One region of the Streptosporangium roseum DSM 43021 genome, then DNA from elsewhere that is predicted to be linked to it. Evidence: riboswitches for the same ligand, from Rfam matches in the RefSeq annotation. Region 1 holds a riboswitch; the other holds the start of a gene.
The links. Region 1 has a riboswitch for glycine ahead of gcvT (glycine cleavage system aminomethyltransferase GcvT). Riboswitches for the same ligand answer to the same signal wherever they lie in the genome.
Positions count from the first base shown of each region.

Region 2: it holds a riboswitch for glycine, as region 1 does, so the genes downstream of both, gcvP (aminomethyl-transferring glycine dehydrogenase) here and gcvT (glycine cleavage system aminomethyltransferase GcvT) in region 1, are expected to answer to the same signal.

Region 1 covers NC_013595.1:1,870,646-1,878,593, forward strand. Annotated here, with positions in the region: gene SROS_RS08445 (hypothetical protein) at 1-417, opposite strand, end outside; gene SROS_RS08450 (L-serine ammonia-lyase) at 632-2,008, opposite strand; gene gcvH (glycine cleavage system protein GcvH) at 2,088-2,477, opposite strand; gene gcvT (glycine cleavage system aminomethyltransferase GcvT) at 2,474-3,562, opposite strand; glycine riboswitch at 3,596-3,690, opposite strand; glycine riboswitch at 3,691-3,789, opposite strand; gene SROS_RS08465 (gamma-glutamyl-gamma-aminobutyrate hydrolase family protein) at 4,042-4,737, opposite strand; gene SROS_RS08470 (3-oxoacyl-ACP reductase) at 4,918-5,682, opposite strand; gene SROS_RS08475 (aldehyde dehydrogenase family protein) at 5,688-7,034, opposite strand; gene SROS_RS08480 (glutamine synthetase family protein) at 7,037-7,948, opposite strand, start outside.
Region 2 covers NC_013595.1:4,457,507-4,465,454, reverse strand. Annotated here, with positions in the region: gene SROS_RS19460 (hypothetical protein) at 1-20, shown strand, start outside; gene SROS_RS19455 (YfgM family protein) at 34-816, opposite strand; gene gcvP (aminomethyl-transferring glycine dehydrogenase) at 938-3,793, opposite strand; glycine riboswitch at 3,953-4,044, opposite strand; gene SROS_RS19445 (MerR family transcriptional regulator) at 4,060-4,680, opposite strand; gene SROS_RS19440 (bifunctional nuclease family protein) at 4,825-5,295, opposite strand; gene ftsR (transcriptional regulator FtsR) at 5,375-6,025, opposite strand; gene SROS_RS19430 (double zinc ribbon and FHA domain-containing protein) at 6,052-6,567, opposite strand; gene SROS_RS19425 (mannose-1-phosphate guanyltransferase) at 6,878-7,948, opposite strand, start outside.

The sequences.
Region 1 (7,948 bases):
CTCCATGAGCAGGTCGGCCATGACGAGGTGTTCGAGCTGGATCTGGTGGACGTCCAGCAGCACCGGCAGCGCGGCGAGTGTCGCGCCCCAGCCGGGCAGGCCGCCCAGGCGGCGCAGCAGGAGGTAGACGCAGGCGGCCACGGCCAGGCCGAGCAGGTGCTGGACCACGACCACGGCCTGGACGCTCGACAGCGGCTGCAGCGCCCACAGGAACAGCGAGTAGCCCGAGGGGCGCGACTCCAGGGGGCGGGGGTCGAGTCCCGCGTTGAGGTAGACGAAGGAGTCGGCCCAGAACCACAGGGCGGGCCGGTAGCCGAGCACGGCCAGGGTCCTGAGCCCGGCGCCGGCCAGCAGCGCGGCCAGGAAGAGCCAGTGGGCGCGGAGGAAGCGGCTCGCCGGGCGTACTCCCGCTGACACCAGAACCTCCCGAGTCTCCGCGACAGGAGGGCTCCGTGACGGGAGCCTCCGCGACAAGGCACCCCAGCATAGGCGCGAGGACGGGCGGTCCTGTACGAGATGATGAAGATCATGCCGATTGACCTGTTTGCCGGACAGGTCGAGGGGCCCGCGGGGCGTTCGCCCGGGAGGCCCGCGGGGTGGGCACCCGGCGACTTGCCGCCGGGCGCCCCGTTCAGCACTCGATGACGTTGACGGCCAGGCCGCCCCGGCTGGTCTCCTTGTACTTGTCGAGCATGTCGCGGCCGGTGTCGCGCATCGTCTTGATGGCCTTGTCCAGGGAGACGAAGTGGCGGCCGTCGCCGCGCAGCGCGATCCGGGCGGCGGCGATGGCCTTGATCGAGGCCACCGCGTTGCGCTCGATGCACGGGATCTGGACCAGGCCGCCGATGGGGTCGCAGGTCAGGCCCAGGTTGTGCTCGATGCCGATCTCGGCGGCGTTCTCGACCTGCTCCGGGGTGCCGCCCAGCACCTCGGTGAGCCCGGCGGCGGCCATGGAGCAGGCCGAGCCGACCTCGCCCTGGCAGCCGACCTCGGCGCCGGAGATGGAGGCGTTCTCCTTGAACAGCACGCCGATCGCCCCGGCGGTGAGCAGGAAGCGGACCACGCCCTCGTCGTCGGACTTGGGGGTGAAGCGGTCGTAGTAGGTGAGCACGGCCGGGACGATGCCCGCGGCGCCGTTGGTCGGGGCGGTGACGATCCGGCCGCCCGCCGCGTTCTCCTCGTTCACCGCGAGGGCGTACAGCGAGACCCAGTCCATGGCCTGGAGCGGGTCCTTCTCGGGGGACTCGCTCTGCAGCCGCCGGTAGAGCTGGTGGGCCCGGCGCCTGACCTTCAGCCCGCCGGGCAGCACGCCCTCCTTGGCGGTGCCGCGCCGGACGCACTCGGCCATGACCCGCCACAGGTTCAGCAACTGCTCGCGGATCTCCTGCTCCGAGCGGCCGAAGGCCTTCTCGTTCTCCAGCATCAGCCCGGAGATCGACAGGCCGGTCTCCGCGCAGTGGGTGAGCAGTTCGGCGGCTGTCGTGAAGGGGTACGGCAGGGCGGTGTCGTCGGGCTTGATCCGATCGGCGCCGGTGGCGTTCTCGTCCACGACGAAGCCGCCGCCCACCGAGTAGTAGACCTTCTCGCGGAGCGGCTCGCCCGTCTCGGACAGGGCGGTGAAGCGCATGCCGTTGGGGTGGTGCGGCAGCGAGATCTTGCGTTCGAAGACGAGATGCTCGCCGACGACGAAGGGGATCTCGCGCGAGCCGTACAGGAGGATCGTCCCGGAGGCGCGCATGGCGGCCAGCCGGTCGTCGACGGTGTCGACGTCCACGAGCTCCGGCTTCTCGCCCGACAGTCCGAGAAGGACGGCTTTGTCGCTGCCGTGGCCCTTGCCGGTCAGTCCGAGTGAGCCGTACAGGATCACCTCGACTCCGGCGGTCTTGTCCAGGAGCCCGTCCTGGTCGAGGCCGCGGGCGAATTTGTGCGCGGCGGCCATCGGCCCGCCGGTGTGCGAGCTGGACGGGCCGATTCCGATCTTGAAGAGATCGAAGACGCTGATCGCCATTGATCTGGTCCCTGCCTTCACATCGCCGTGATCATGCGCGCCGGATGACGCGCATGATCACGGCGCAAGAGGAGAAATTTCAGGACTCGCCTGAAGTGAGAGCGGTGTACTCCTCGGCGGACAGCAGGTCGTCGGCGTCGCCCTCAAGACGGACGCGGAACAGCCAGCCCTCCCCGTAGGAGTCGCTGTTGACCAGGGACGGGTCGTCCACGACCGCCTGGTTGACCTCGACGATCTCACCGCCCACGGGGGCGAAGATGTCGCTCACCGACTTGGTCGACTCGACCTCGCCGACGGCGTCACCTGCGCTGACCGCCGTCCCGACCTCGGGGACCTGCACGTAGACCACGTCACCCAGCGCCTCGGCGGCGTAGGCGGTGATGCCCACGGTGAGGGTCAGGCCGTCATCGATGCCCGAGATCCACTCGTGCTCCTTGGTGTAGTGCAGGTCATCGGGAATGCTGCTCATTTTTTCCTCCTGTAGAAAGGCAGTTCGACAACATCGACCGGTTCGCGACTGCCCCGGATGTCCACCGCCAGGCCGGTGGACAGGTCGCCGTCCACGTAGGCCATGGCGATGGGCCTGCCCAGGGACTGGGAGGGCGCTCCGCTGGTGACCTCGCCGACGACGGCGCCGTCCGCGGAGACCACCGGATAGCCGTGCCGGGGCACCCGGCGGCCTGTCGCGACCAGTCCGACCAGGCGACGGCTCGGCGGGACGTCCTTGAGCGGCTCCAGGGCGGCCCGGCCGACGAAGTCACCCGGCTTGTCAAACCTCACCACACGGCCGAGCCCCGCGTCGAACGGAGTCAGGTCGGCCGACAGCTCGTTTCCGTACAGCGGCATGCCCGCTTCCAGGCGGAGGGTGTCGCGCGCCGACAGCCCGGCCGGGAGCAGCCCGTACGGCTCGCCCGCCTCGGTGAGCGCGGCCCAGAGCGGCTCGGCGTCGTCCGCCGCGACGAACAGCTCGAAGCCGTCCTCGCCGGTGTATCCGGTGCGGGCGACGAGGGCCTCGCGGCCGGCCACCGTGGCGGGCAGGCCGGCGTAGTACTTGAGCCCGTCGAGGTCGGCGTCGGTCAGCTCGCCCAGGATGGCGCGGGAGTGCGGGCCCTGGACCGCGACCAGCGCGTACTGCTCGGAGCGGTCCTCCACGGCGGCGTCGAAGGCCTTGGCGCGCTCGGTGAGCTCGGCGGCGACCCGCGGGTAGTTGGAGGCGTTGGCGACGACCATGAACTCCTCGTCCGCCAGGCGGTAGACGATCAGGTCGTCCAGCACGCCGCCGGAGGGGTCGACGATCATCGTGTAGCGGGCGCGGCCCGGCTCAAGGGCGGAGAGGTGGCCGACCAGCGCGTAGTCGAGGGCCTCGCCGGCCTGCGGGCCGGTCACGAAGATCTCGCCCATGTGGGACAGGTCGAACAGGCCCGCCGCCTGGCGGACCGCGTTGTGCTCGGTGGACTCGCTGCCGTAGCGCAGCGGCATCAGCCAGCCCGCGAAGTCGGTCAGCGTCGCGCCGAGGGTCTCGTGGACACCGCGCAGCGGCGTGGATCGGGACATGTTCGCACCTCAGGCAGGGGTCAGATGAGAGCATCCTCCCCCTCTGTCATCGATGCCTGAGAGCTTCGCCCGGTTTTTGCCGGACTTTCACCTTCGGCGAGGCCGTCAGGCCTGCTTTCCAGAGGTCACCTACCCGTACGGTCCTTTGCCTTGAGAGGTTCGCGGGGAGGGCTTGCTCCTTCAGGGGTCCTGGTCTGGATGTCAGGACGCTCTCCCGCACGGGATTCATCGGTGTCGTAGCCAGCCTAACCGTCCGCACCGGCCGAGCGAAATCCCCCGGACGGCGTGTTCTCGCCGTTGGGAGCGGTTCGGAGGGGTTCCGGGCGTCCCGGCGTGCTTCGGGGTGGTCCGGAGACGGCTGAAGAGGCGGTCCTGAGGCGGCCGTACAGGTCCTGAGGCGGCCGTACAGGTCGTACAGGTCCGAAGGCGGTCGTACAGGTCCGAAGGCGGTCGTACAGGTCTGGAGGCGGCCGTACAGGTCAGGAACGGGTCTGCCGTACGAGTTCTTCGAACAGCAGGCTCTCGTCGTCGGCCTCGGGATGCCACTGGACGGCGACGGCGAACGGGTGGTCCTCCAGCTCCACCGCCTCGACCGTGCCGTCGTCGGCGTGGGCGGTCGCGGTCAGGCCCGCGCCCAGCCGGTCGGCGGCCTGGTGGTGGTAGTGGGCCACGTCCGCGGTCTCGACGCCGAGGATCTTGGCGAGCCGGCTGCCGGGCACCGGCCGTACCGGCATCCGGCCGAAGCCGCCGGGGGCCGGGGCGTGCCCGCTGTGGCCGACCACGTCGGGCAGGTGCTGCCGGAGGGTGCCGCCGAGGGCGACGTTCAGGACCTGCAGGCCCCGGCAGACCCCCAGGAACGGGATGCCCCGCTCCAGGGCCGCCCGCACCAGCCCGAACTCGGCGTCGTCGCGGAAACCCCGGACGTTGCCGGTCCGCTCGTGCGGGGCCGCGCCGTACCGGGCCGGATCGACGTCGCCGCCACCGGCCAGGATCAGCCCGTCCAGCCGTCCCGCCAGCGCGGCCGGGTCGCCCGCCGGAGGCAGGATCACCGGCTGCCCGCCCGCACGGACCACGTGGTCGACGTAGTCGTACGGCAGGAGCGCGGTGGTCATCTCCCAGACGGTGAACTTCGCGGGCTCGACGTAGCAGGTGATGCCGATGACGGGACGGGACATGATCTCTTTCTTGCCGGGTGCCGGGTGCCGGGACGCGGGGGCCGTGCCCGCCTCCCGGCACGGTCACCGAGGAACTCCCGGCACGTTATCGAGGAGAAGGTATGGGGTGGGCAAACCCGGGCGCCGTCCACGGTGGCGGCCGGGGGTGCGCCCGGACGCCGCCGTCCTGTCCGGGGACGATCACAGGGGGGTGACGTAGGCGCTCGAGATGCCGCCGTCCACCAGGAACTCCGACCCGGTGACGAAGCTCGCGTCGTCGGAGGCCAGGAACGCCACCGCGGCGGCGATCTCGGAGGCCTCGGCGAACCGGCCGACCGGGATGTGCACCAGGCGGCGCTGCGCCCGCTCGGGGTCCTTGGCGAACAGCTCCTGCAGCAGCGGAGTGTTGACCGGTCCCGGGCAGAGCGCGTTGACCCGGATGCCCTCGCGGGCGAACTGCACGCCGAGTTCGCGGGACATGGCCAGCACCCCGCCCTTGGACGCGGTGTAGGAGATCTGGCTGGTGGCCGAGCCCATCACGGCCACGAAGGACGCGGTGTTGATGATCGACCCCTTGCCCTGGCGCCGCATGTAGGGGATGGCGTGCTTGCAGCACAGGTAGACCGAGGTGAGGTTGACCTCCTGCACCCTGCGCCAGGCGTCGATGCCGGTCTCCAGGATCGAGTCGTCCTCCGGCGGCGAGATGCCCGCGTTGTTGAAGGCGATGTCCACGCTGCCGTAGGTGTCGAACGCCGTCTGGTACATCCGGACGACGTCGGCCTCGACGGTGACGTCGGCCTTGACGAACAGGCCGCCCACCTCGGCCGCGGCCGCCGACCCGCTCGCCTCGTCCAGGTCCACGCACACGACGCGGGCCCCCTCCTCGGCGAACCGGCGGGCGGTGGCCAGGCCGATCCCGCTCCCCGCGCCGGTGATGACGGCGACCCGGTCCTGCAAACGCTGCATGGCTGTCAATCCTCCGAAATGAAGACGTTCTTGGTCTCGGTGAACGCGGACAGGGCGTCGGGGCCCAGTTCGCGGCCGAGCCCGGACTGCTTGAAGCCGCCGAACGGCGTCCAGTAGCGGACGCTCGAATGGGAGTTCACGCTGAGGTTGCCCGCCTCGACCGCCCGCGCCACCCGCAGCGCGCGGCCGACGTCCCTGGTCCAGATGGACCCGCTGAGGCCGTACCTCGTGTCGTTGGCGATCCGTACGGCGTCGGCCTCGTCGTCGAACGGGACCACCGACACCACCGGTCCGAAGATCTCCTCGGTGAACGCCGGGTCGTCGAGGCGGCCGGGGGTCAGGACCGTCGGCGGGAACCAGAAGCCCGGACCCGGCGGGCACGGCCCCTGCAGGTGGACCGGCCCGGTGACGAAGGAGGCGACCCGGTCCCGGTGCTCGGCGCTGATCAGCGGGCCCATCTCGGTGCCCTCCTCGCGCGGGTCGCCGACCCTGACCTTCAGCACCGCCCGCGCGAGCCGTTCCAGGAAGTCGTCGTAGACCGTGCGCTCCACCAGGATGCGGGAGCGCGCGCAGCAGTCCTGGCCCGCGTTGTCGAAGACCGCGTACGGGGCGGTCGCCGCGGCTCTCTCCAGGTCGGCGTCGGCGAAGACCACGTTGGCGCTCTTGCCGCCCAGCTCCAGCGTGATCCGCTTGACCTGCGCGGCGCACTTGGCGGCGATCTCCTTGCCGACCGCGGTCGAGCCGGTGAACACGATCTTCGCCACGTCGGGGTGGTCGACCAGCCGGGCCCCCGCCACCTCCCCGGCCCCGGGCAGGACCTGGAGCACCCCCTCGGGGAGGCCGGCCGCGAGGGCCAGCTCCGCCAGCCGCAGGGCGGTCAGCGGCGTCCACTCGGCGGGCTTGACGATCACCGTGTTCCCCGCGGCCAGCGCGGGGGCCACCCCCCAGGTCATGATGACCATCGGGAAGTTCCACGGAACGATGACGCCGACGACGCCCAGCGGCTCCTGGAAGGTGACGTCCAGCCCGCCGGCCACCGGGATCTGCCTGCCGTGGTTGCGTTCGGGCGCCCCGGCGTAGAAGTTCAGCACGTCGCGGACGTTGCCCGCCTCCCAGCGGGCGTTGCCGACCGTGTGCCCGGAGTTGGCGATCTCCAGCTGGGCCAGCTCCTCGGCGTGCTCCTCCACCAGGGAGGCGAAGGCGCGCAGCAGCCGGGCACGGTCACCCGGGCCGATGTTCCGCCAGGTGGCGAAGGCGCGCCTGGCGCGTTCCACCGCCCGGTCCACCTCGGCGGCGTCCACGGACCCGACCTCGGCGAGCACCTCTTCGGTCGCCGGATTGATGATCTTCATGCTCACATCCGTTCGAATCCCCGGAACAGCTCCCAGTCGGTGACCGCCGCGTCGAAGGCGGTCAGCTCGACCCGGGCGTTGTTCGCGTAGTGCGCCACGACGTCCTCGCCGAAGGCGTTACGGGCCGTCTCGGAGCCCTCCCACAGCTCCAGCGCGTCGCGGAGCGTGTGCGGCACGGTCTCCGCGCCCGATGTGTAGGCGTTCCCGGTGAGCGGCTCCTCAAGCGGCAGCTCGTTCTCGATGCCGTACAGCCCGGCCGCGACCAGCGCCGAGACCGCCAGGTAGGGGTTGACGTCGCCGCCGGGCACGCGGTTCTCGATCCGCAGCGACGGCCCGTGGCCGACCAGCCGCAGCGCGCAGGTGCGGTTGTCCACGCCCCACTTGACCGCGGTGGGGGCGAAGCTGCCCGGCACGTACCGCTTGTAGGAGTTGATGTTGGGGGCGTAGAGCAGGGTCAGCTCGCGCATGCGGGCGAGCTGGCCGGCGATGAAGTGCTCGCCGACCTTCGACAGCCCGTACGGCCCGGCGCCGGCCATGACCGGCTCCCCGGCTCCGTCGCGGAGGGAGACGTGGATGTGGCAGGAGTTGCCCTCGCGCTGGTTCGGCTTGGCCATGAAGGTGATCGACATGCCCTCCTGGGAGGCGATCTCCTTGGCGCCGTTCTTGTACACGGCGTGGTTGTCGCAGCTGGTGAGGGCGTCCGAGAAGCGGAAGGCGATCTCGTGCTGGCCGAGGTTGCACTCGCCCTTGGCCGACTCGACGTACATCCCGGCGCCCTCCATGCCGAGCCGGATCCTGCGCAGCAGCGGCTCGATCCTGGAGGTGCCGAGGATGGAGTAGTCGACGTTGTAGAGGTTGGCCGGGGTCAGGTCCCGGTACGCGCGCCGCCAGGCCTCCTCGTAGGTGTCGTTGTA
Region 2 (7,948 bases), 2.6 Mb from region 1:
GCTGGCGCGGCCGCGACTGACCGCGGCCGGGGATCAGGCACCACGGTTCAACCGGAGGCGGACATCCTCCGCGAGCTCCCCGTCGGCGCTGTCCAGACCGTAGCGCCACACCTGCTCGGCGTCCTCGTCCCGGCCCCTCAGGGGGAGGGTGCGGGCCAGCAGCTCGATGGCCAGCGCGGCGGTCTCCGCGTCGCCGCCCTCCTCGATCGCCCCGGCGAACTCCGCGCACGCCATCTCCAGGTGCGCGATGCCGAGCAGGACCCGCAGCCTGGGCGCATCTGCCACCTCCGGCACCGAGAGCGCCGCCAGTAAGGCCTCCGCGGCCTCACCCGCCTCGCCCTCCTCCAGCAGGAGCTCGGCCAGCAGCTGCGCCGCGCGGGAGGCGACCTCCGGGTCGGCGGTGGCCAGGGCGGCCCGCAGGGCCTCCTCTGCCTCCTGCTGCCCCGCCGCGAGCCTGGCCAGGGCCATGTGCGCCAGCGGGACGTAGGCGGGATTACCCGCCCCGAGAGCGGCCTGCCAGGCGGCTCGGGCCTGGTCGAGCAGATCCTCCTGCTCGAAGCTCCGGGCGAGCAGGCAGGCGGCCTGCGCGGCGAACTCCGGATGCCCGGTCGCCAGCGCGGTCCGGGCGGCCGTCCGGGCGCCCGGCGCGTCCCCGCGCTCCTGGAGCACCACCGCCAGCCCCACCGCCGCCTGTGCCCGGTCGGGCTCCGCGGGGTCGGCGGCCAGTTCCGCGAAGATCTTTGCCGCGCCGTCCAGATCGCCGCTCTCGGCCAGTTTCCGCGCGGTGTCCAAGGGGTGCGTGTCCACCTCTGGCATGCAGGGTCCTCCCGGGTAAAGGAATGCCCCGAGCCTAACGACTCGGGGCCACGCCCGTCCCCCGCGCGGGGGCGGAAAATACGGGCCCGCGCCGGGAGACGCGGGCCTCAGCGGGCGGGGATCAGTCCTCGTAGGCCTCCAGCGGCGGGCAGGAGCACACCAGGTTGCGGTCGCCGTAGGCCTGGTCGATGCGGCGGACCGGCGACCAGTATTTGCCCTCGCGCACCGACGGCAGCGGGTAGGCCGCCTCGGTGCGGGTGTAGGGGTGGGCCCACTCGTCGGCGACCAGGCAGTCGGCCGTGTGCGGGGCGTTGCGCAGCGGGTTGTCCACCCTGTCGTAGGCCCCGGAGGCGACCTTCCCGATCTCGCCCCGGATCGCGATCATCGCGTCGCAGAAGCGGTCGAGCTCGGCCAGGTCCTCGCTCTCGGTCGGCTCGATCATCAGCGTGCCGGCCACCGGGAAGGACATGGTCGGCGCGTGGAAGCCGTAGTCGACGAGGCGCTTGGCCACGTCGTCCACGGTCACGCCGGTCTCCTTGGTGATCTGGCGCAGGTCGACGATGCACTCGTGGGCGACCAGGCCGCCACGGCCGGTGTAGAGGACCGGGTAGTGCGGGGCCAGCCGGCGTGCCAGGTAGTTGGCCGACAGGATGGCCTGCTCGGTGGCCGCAGTGAGGCCTTCGGTGCCCATCATCCGGATGTAGGCCCAGGAGATGGGCAGGATGCCCGCCGAGCCGTACGGCGCCGCCGAGACCGGGCCGACCGCCGAGCCCTCGCGCAGCGGGTGGCCGGGCAGGTAGTCGGCGAGGTGCGCGCGGACCGCGACGGGGCCGACGCCCGGGCCGCCGCCGCCGTGCGGGATGCAGAAGGTCTTGTGCAGGTTCAGGTGGGACACGTCCGCCCCGAACTCGCCCGGCTTGGCCAGGCCGACCAGCGCGTTGAGGTTGGCGCCGTCGACGTAGACCTGGCCGCCGGCCTCGTGCACCCGCTCGCAGATCTGGGTGATGGTCTCCTCGTAGACGCCGTGCGTGGAGGGGTAGGTCACCATGATCGCGGCGAGCTGGCCGCGGTGCTTGTCGATCTTGGCGTTGAGGTCGTCGAGGTCCACGTTGCCCTCGTCGTCGCAGGCGACCACGGCGACGCGCATGCCCGCCATGACGGCGCTGGCGGCGTTGGTGCCGTGCGCGGAGGACGGGATCAGGCAGACGTCGCGGCCGGACTCACCGCGCGCCTTGTGGTAGGCGCGGATCGCCAGGAGGCCGGCGAACTCGCCCTGGGAGCCCGCGTTGGGCTGGATCGACACGGCGTCGTAGCCGGTGACCTCGGCCAGCCAGCCCTCCAGCTCCTTGATCAGCTCAAGGTAGCCCGCGGCCTGCTCCTCCGGGGCGTAGGGGTGCAGCCCGGCGAACTCCGGCCAGGTGATCGGCTCCATCTCGGTGGTCGCGTTGAGCTTCATGGTGCAGGAGCCCAGCGGGATCATCGACCGGTCGAGCGCGATGTCCTTGTCCTGGAGCCTGCGCAGGTAGCGCAGCATGGACGTCTCGGACCGGTGGCTGTGGAAGACCGGGTGGGTCAGGTAGTCGCTGACACGCGCCAGGGCGGCGGGCAGCGCGTCGTGCGCGGCGGCGTCCAGGTCGGTCAGGACCGCGCCGCTGACCTCGAAGGCGGCCAGGACCTGCTCCAGGTGGAGGAGCTCGGTCTTCTCGTCGCAGGTGACGCCCACGTGGTCGGCGTCGACCAGGCGCAGGTTGACCCCGTTGTCGCGGGCCGCGGCGACGACCTCGGCCGCGCGGCCGGGCACGCGGGCGAGCACGGTGTCGAAGAAGGTGTCGTGCACGACCTCGACGCCGCCGTGGCGCAGCCCCTCGGCGAGCACGACGGCGTGCCGGTGGATGCGCCGGCCGATCCGGCGCAGGCCCTCGGGCCCGTGGTAGACGGCGTACATGCCGGCGATCACCGCGAGGAGGACCTGCGCGGTGCAGATGTTGCTGGTCGCCTTCTCCCGGCGGATGTGCTGCTCACGGGTCTGCAGCGCGAGCCGGTATGCGGGACGCAGGTCGGCGTCCTGGGAGACGCCCACCAGCCGGCCCGGCATCTGCCGCTGCAGGCCGTCCCGGACGGCCATGTAGGCCGCGTGCGGGCCGCCGAAGCCCAGCGGGACGCCGAAGCGCTGGGAGGAGCCGATCGCGATGTCGGCGCCGAACTCGCCGGGCGCGGCGAGCAGGGTGAGGGCCAGCAGGTCGGCGGCGGCGACCACCTGGGCGCCGCGCGCGTGGGCGGCGTCGGCGATGGAGCGGAAGTCCCTGACCCGCCCGCTGGCGCCGGGATACTGCACGAGCACGCCGAAGCACTCGGGGAGCTCGGCGGTGAAGTCGCTCTCGACCAGCTCGATGCCGAGCGGCTCGGCCCTGGTGCGCAGCACGGCCTTGGTCTGCGGCAGCGCGTCTGCGTCCACCACGAACACGTCCGACTTGGCACGGCCGGCGCGGCGGGCCAGGGTCATCGCCTCGGCGGCGGCGGTGGCCTCGTCCAGCAGGGAGGCGCCGGCGACGTCGAGCGCGGTCAGGTCGGAGACGACCGTCTGGAAGTTGATCAGGGCCTCCAGCCGGCCCTGGGAGATCTCCGGCTGGTAGGGCGTGTAGGCGGTGTACCAGCCCGGGTTCTCCAGGAGGTTGCGCCGGATGACGCCCGGGGTGATCGTGTCGTGGTAGCCCAGGCCGATCATCGAGGTGAGCACGCTGTTGCGCGCGGCCAGGGCGCGCAGCTCGGCGAGTGCCTCGGTCTCGCTCGCCGCCGGGGGCAGGCGGAGGCGGTCCTTGGCCCGGATCGCCTCCGGCACGGTCACCGCGACCAGGTCGGCGGTGGAGGCGAATCCGACCGCCTCCAGCATGCGGGTCTGGTCGGCGTCCGCGGGCCCGATATGGCGGGTGGCGAACGGCGGAGAGATGAGCTCGCTGAGCGGTGACAGGTCGGTCATGGGAAGCCTCCCGAGGTGGTGGAGACCGGCGCTGGGCGCGGGCGTATGCCGGATCTCCCCCTCTGTCACCTCGACCTGAGAGCTTCACCCCCCCTTGCCGGGGAGGCTTTCACCGTCGGTGAGACGCGCCTGGCGGACGCACCTGCTTTCCAGAGTCGCCTCGTCCGTGCGGTACCGGGTGCCTGAGAGATTCCGGGGAGGTTGCTCCTTCGGCGCCCCGATCATGTCGGGGTCTCTCCCGCACAGGGTCAGCAGCGAGACTAACTTTACCCCGTACGCCGAGCTCTGCGGCGGCGGGCCAGCTCATCGGCGTGATGATCGTCTAAAGGGCCCTGGCCGGACTCCGCGCGCTCGCCGGGAAGATCCGCGAGGGAGCCCTCCACCTCCTGCCACACCCGGCCCAGCGCGATACCGAAGACGCCCTGACCGCCCTGGAGAAGGTCGATGACCTCGTCGGGCGAGGTGCACTCGTAGACGCTGACCCCGTCGCTCATCAGTGTGATCTGGGCGAGGTCGTTGACACCTCGGTCACGCAGGTGCTGTACGGCGATGCGGATCTGCTGGAGGGAGACGCCGGTGTCGAGCAGTCGTTTGACGACCTTGAGCACCAGGATGTCGCGGAAGCCGTACAGTCTCTGGGAACCCGAGCCGTGGGCGGCCCGCACGGTGGGCTCGACCAGGCCGGTGCGCGCCCAGTAGTCCAGCTGCCGATAGGTGATATCGGCGGCCGCGCACGCGGTGGGCCCTCGATATCCGATGTCGGCGGGCGCTTTCACCGGCTGCCCGTCGAAAAGCAGACCCTCTTCACCCGCGCGCTGACGTGCCGACTGGCGCCGTTCCGGGTCATCCTGATCGGCGTTTCTACCCTCGCCGCTGCTGACCGCCACGCGGACCTCCGGCTTTCTCTCATCCCACGGCCTGATCTGGGGGTTTGCGCACGGCCGTGGGTTTCACTTGCACCGTAGGACTGGGGCCAAGCTCAGTCAACGACCCCACTCGGCGCGTCGTGAAGCGTAAATGCACCGAAATTCCTACCCCGCGCGACCGAAGTCCTCGGGCGTGATTGTGTCAAGGAACTCCCTGAACTTCTCCACCTCGTCCTCCTGGTCGTCAGGGATGATCACCCCGGCCTCCCGGACCACGTCCTCACTGGCGAAGATACGTGCGCCGGTGCGAAGTGCCAAGGCGATCGAGTCAGAGGGACGGGCACTCACCTCGACCCCGTTGGAGAACACGAGGTCGGCGAAGAAGATCCCGTCACGGAGGGCCACGATGTTCACCGTGCTCAGCCGGACGCCGAGCGCGTCGAGCACGTCACGGAACAGGTCGTGAGTGAGCGGCCGCGGCGGCGGCTCCTCGGCCTGGGCCATGGCGATCGCCGTCGCCTCCGTCATGCCGATCCAGATCGGCAGGTAACGCTCCCCATGTGCCTCCTTCAGCAGAACAATTGGCTGGTTGGAGGGCATCTCAACCCGAACGCCCACGACCTCCATCTGCAACACGGGCTGCTCCGTCTTCGCTGGATTCCGACCGGTTTGTTCAACGTAACACTCGTGGGGGTACGAGTGCCTGGTCAGGTTGTCACCGGCCCAGCACCCCACGCACGCCGGAACGCAGCAGAGAGGCGTGCAATTCCAGCAGGAGGCCGGAAATCTCCCTGGCCGTCTCGTCGGCCCGGTCGATGGCGCCGGGGCCGCGACGGCGCAGCAGCGGGGCGATGGCCTGCTCCACGAGGCCGGCCTCGCGCTCGGCGGCGGCCTTGACCGCACGCAGGTGGCGGGCGTGCAGCCCGAAGGCGGCGAGGGCCCCGACACTGCGGGCCACGGCCAGGGCCTCGGCGTCGTAGTAGCGGGCCACCGCGGCCAGCAGGCCGTAGTCCTCCAGCTCGGCGAGGGTCTCCTCGTTGAGCTCGGCGGCGGCGAGCAGCTCCTCACGGGTGAGGCGGACCTCGGGGGGCGCGTCGTCGGGGACGGCGCGCGGGCGCGCGACCGGCCGCTCCTCGCGGTCGGCCGCCTCAAGCTGATCCTTGATCACACGCAGCGGCAGGTAGCGGTCACGCTGCTCGCTGAGGATGTAGCGGAGCCGCTCGACGTCGGCGTAGGTGAATTTTCGATAGCCGGAGGGACTGCGCTCCGGCTCGATCAACCCCTCGCCCTCCAGGAAACGAATCTTGGAGATGCTGACATCGGGGAACTCGCCCTGCAGGAGAGCGAGCACCTCCCCGATGCTCATGTGCGCACGAGCGGCCTGCGAGCTCATCATCCTCCAGCGGCGCCACGGGTGAGGAAGACCAGCCGGAACTTGCCGATCTGGACCTCGTCCCCGCCGTACAGCGGGACCTCCTCGATCCGCTCGCGGTTGACGTAGGTGCCGTTCAGGCTGCCGACGTCACGGACGGTGAAGACGCCGCCGCCGCGGCGGTAGAACTCCACATGGCGGCGCGACACGGTGATGTCGTCGAGGAAGATGTCACTCTCCGGGTGGCGGCCCACGGTGGTGAGATCGCTGTCCAGCAGGAAGCGGCTACCGGCGTTGGGACCGCGCATGGCGACCAGCAGAGCGGTGCCCGGGGGCAGCTGCTCGACGGCGTGCCGCTCGGCGAGAAGCGTCTCTCCGGTCTCCGCCTCATAGGCCTCGATCCCGGAGAGGGAGATGGTCGAGGTGCTGTCTCCGGGGGTGTCGACGGCCCTGGTCAGCGGCGACCCGCATCGTGAACAGAAACGGGCATCCTCAGGGTTGGCATGACCGCACTGCGTGCAGTAGACGCTCGGCATCGATCGGCTCGGCCTCCTACCGCGAAGACGCGGCAACGGTACTCAGGGATGCGCGCCTCGCTTCTTCGCTTCTCAAGTATTTTCTCAGACTGCGAATGCCGCAACATACACCGTTGAGAAGCAGAGATCAAGGCAGACGCTCGACCGCGGGTTCGGTCGGTGACAAAGTTACAGCCGGGTGGCGCCCCCGGTCCATGCCGCCGCGCGGGGTTTGTCACACCTGGTCGCGCGGACCGCCCCGCGTCCCGCGGCGCCGGGTGTCCCTCCCCGCCGCCCGGAGCGCCGGGCCGGCCCCGGCGGCCGGGCTCCCTCACGTGGCCGCCGCCTCCTCCACCACCCGCGCCCAGTGCTCCAGCAGGCTCTGCGCCGAGTCGACGTCCGTCCCCTCGGCCCACAGGTGGGTGACGGCCTCGGCCGGGTCGGGCAGCACCAGCGCCCAGCTGCCGTCCTCGGCCACCACCCGTACCCCGTCGGTGGTGTCGATGCGGTGGTGCTCGGCGGCCTCGATCACCGAGCGCATCACCACCCCCTTGGCCGCCCAGGGGGTCGGGACGGTACGGCGAAGCAGCTTGGCCTCGGGGATCCTGGCGTCGATCTGGCTGAGCGACAGCCGGGTCCTGGCGACCAGGCCGAGCAGGCGCAGGAACACCGCCAGGCCGTCCACCGTGGGGCCGAACTCGGGCACGACGAAGCCGCCCCGCCCGTCCGCCGCGAAGATCATGTCCTGGCCCCGGGCGGAGGCGGTGAGCGCGTCGATCGCGGTGGAGGTCCATTCGACCTGCACCCCGTGGAAGCGGGAGACCTGCTCGGCCACGCGGGTGGTGGTGACCGGCAGCGCCACGCGGCCGCCGCGCCGCTCGGCGGCGACCAGGTCCAGCACCACCAGCAGGGCGCGCTCCTCGCTGATCAGCTGGCCCATCTCGTCGACGAGCGCGACCCGCTCCCCCACGGGGTCGAACCGCACCCCGAAGGCCGCCCTGGAGGAGCTGACGAGCTCCGACAGGCGCTGCAGGTCACGCCGGCGCTCGGCGAGGGTCTCGGTGGGCGAGGCGTCGTCCAGCCGGTTGTTGACGGTGAGCACGTCCACCCCCACCCGGCCGAGGAGGCTGGGGAGCACCAGGGAGGAGGTGCCGCCCGCGCAGTCCACCACGACCTTCATGTCGGCGTCGCGGACCCCGGCCATGTCGACGCAGCGCAGCAGCTCGTGGGTGTAGTCCTCGACGGCCCTGGCGGGGAAGCTGAGCTCGGCGATCTCGCCGGGGAAGGCCCGGCGGAACTCCTGCCGGGAGAAGACCCGGTCCAGCTTGCGCTGGGCCGCCTGGGACAGGTCCGCGCCGCGCTCGTCCATGAAGACGATGTCCACGCTCTGCGGGTCCCCCAG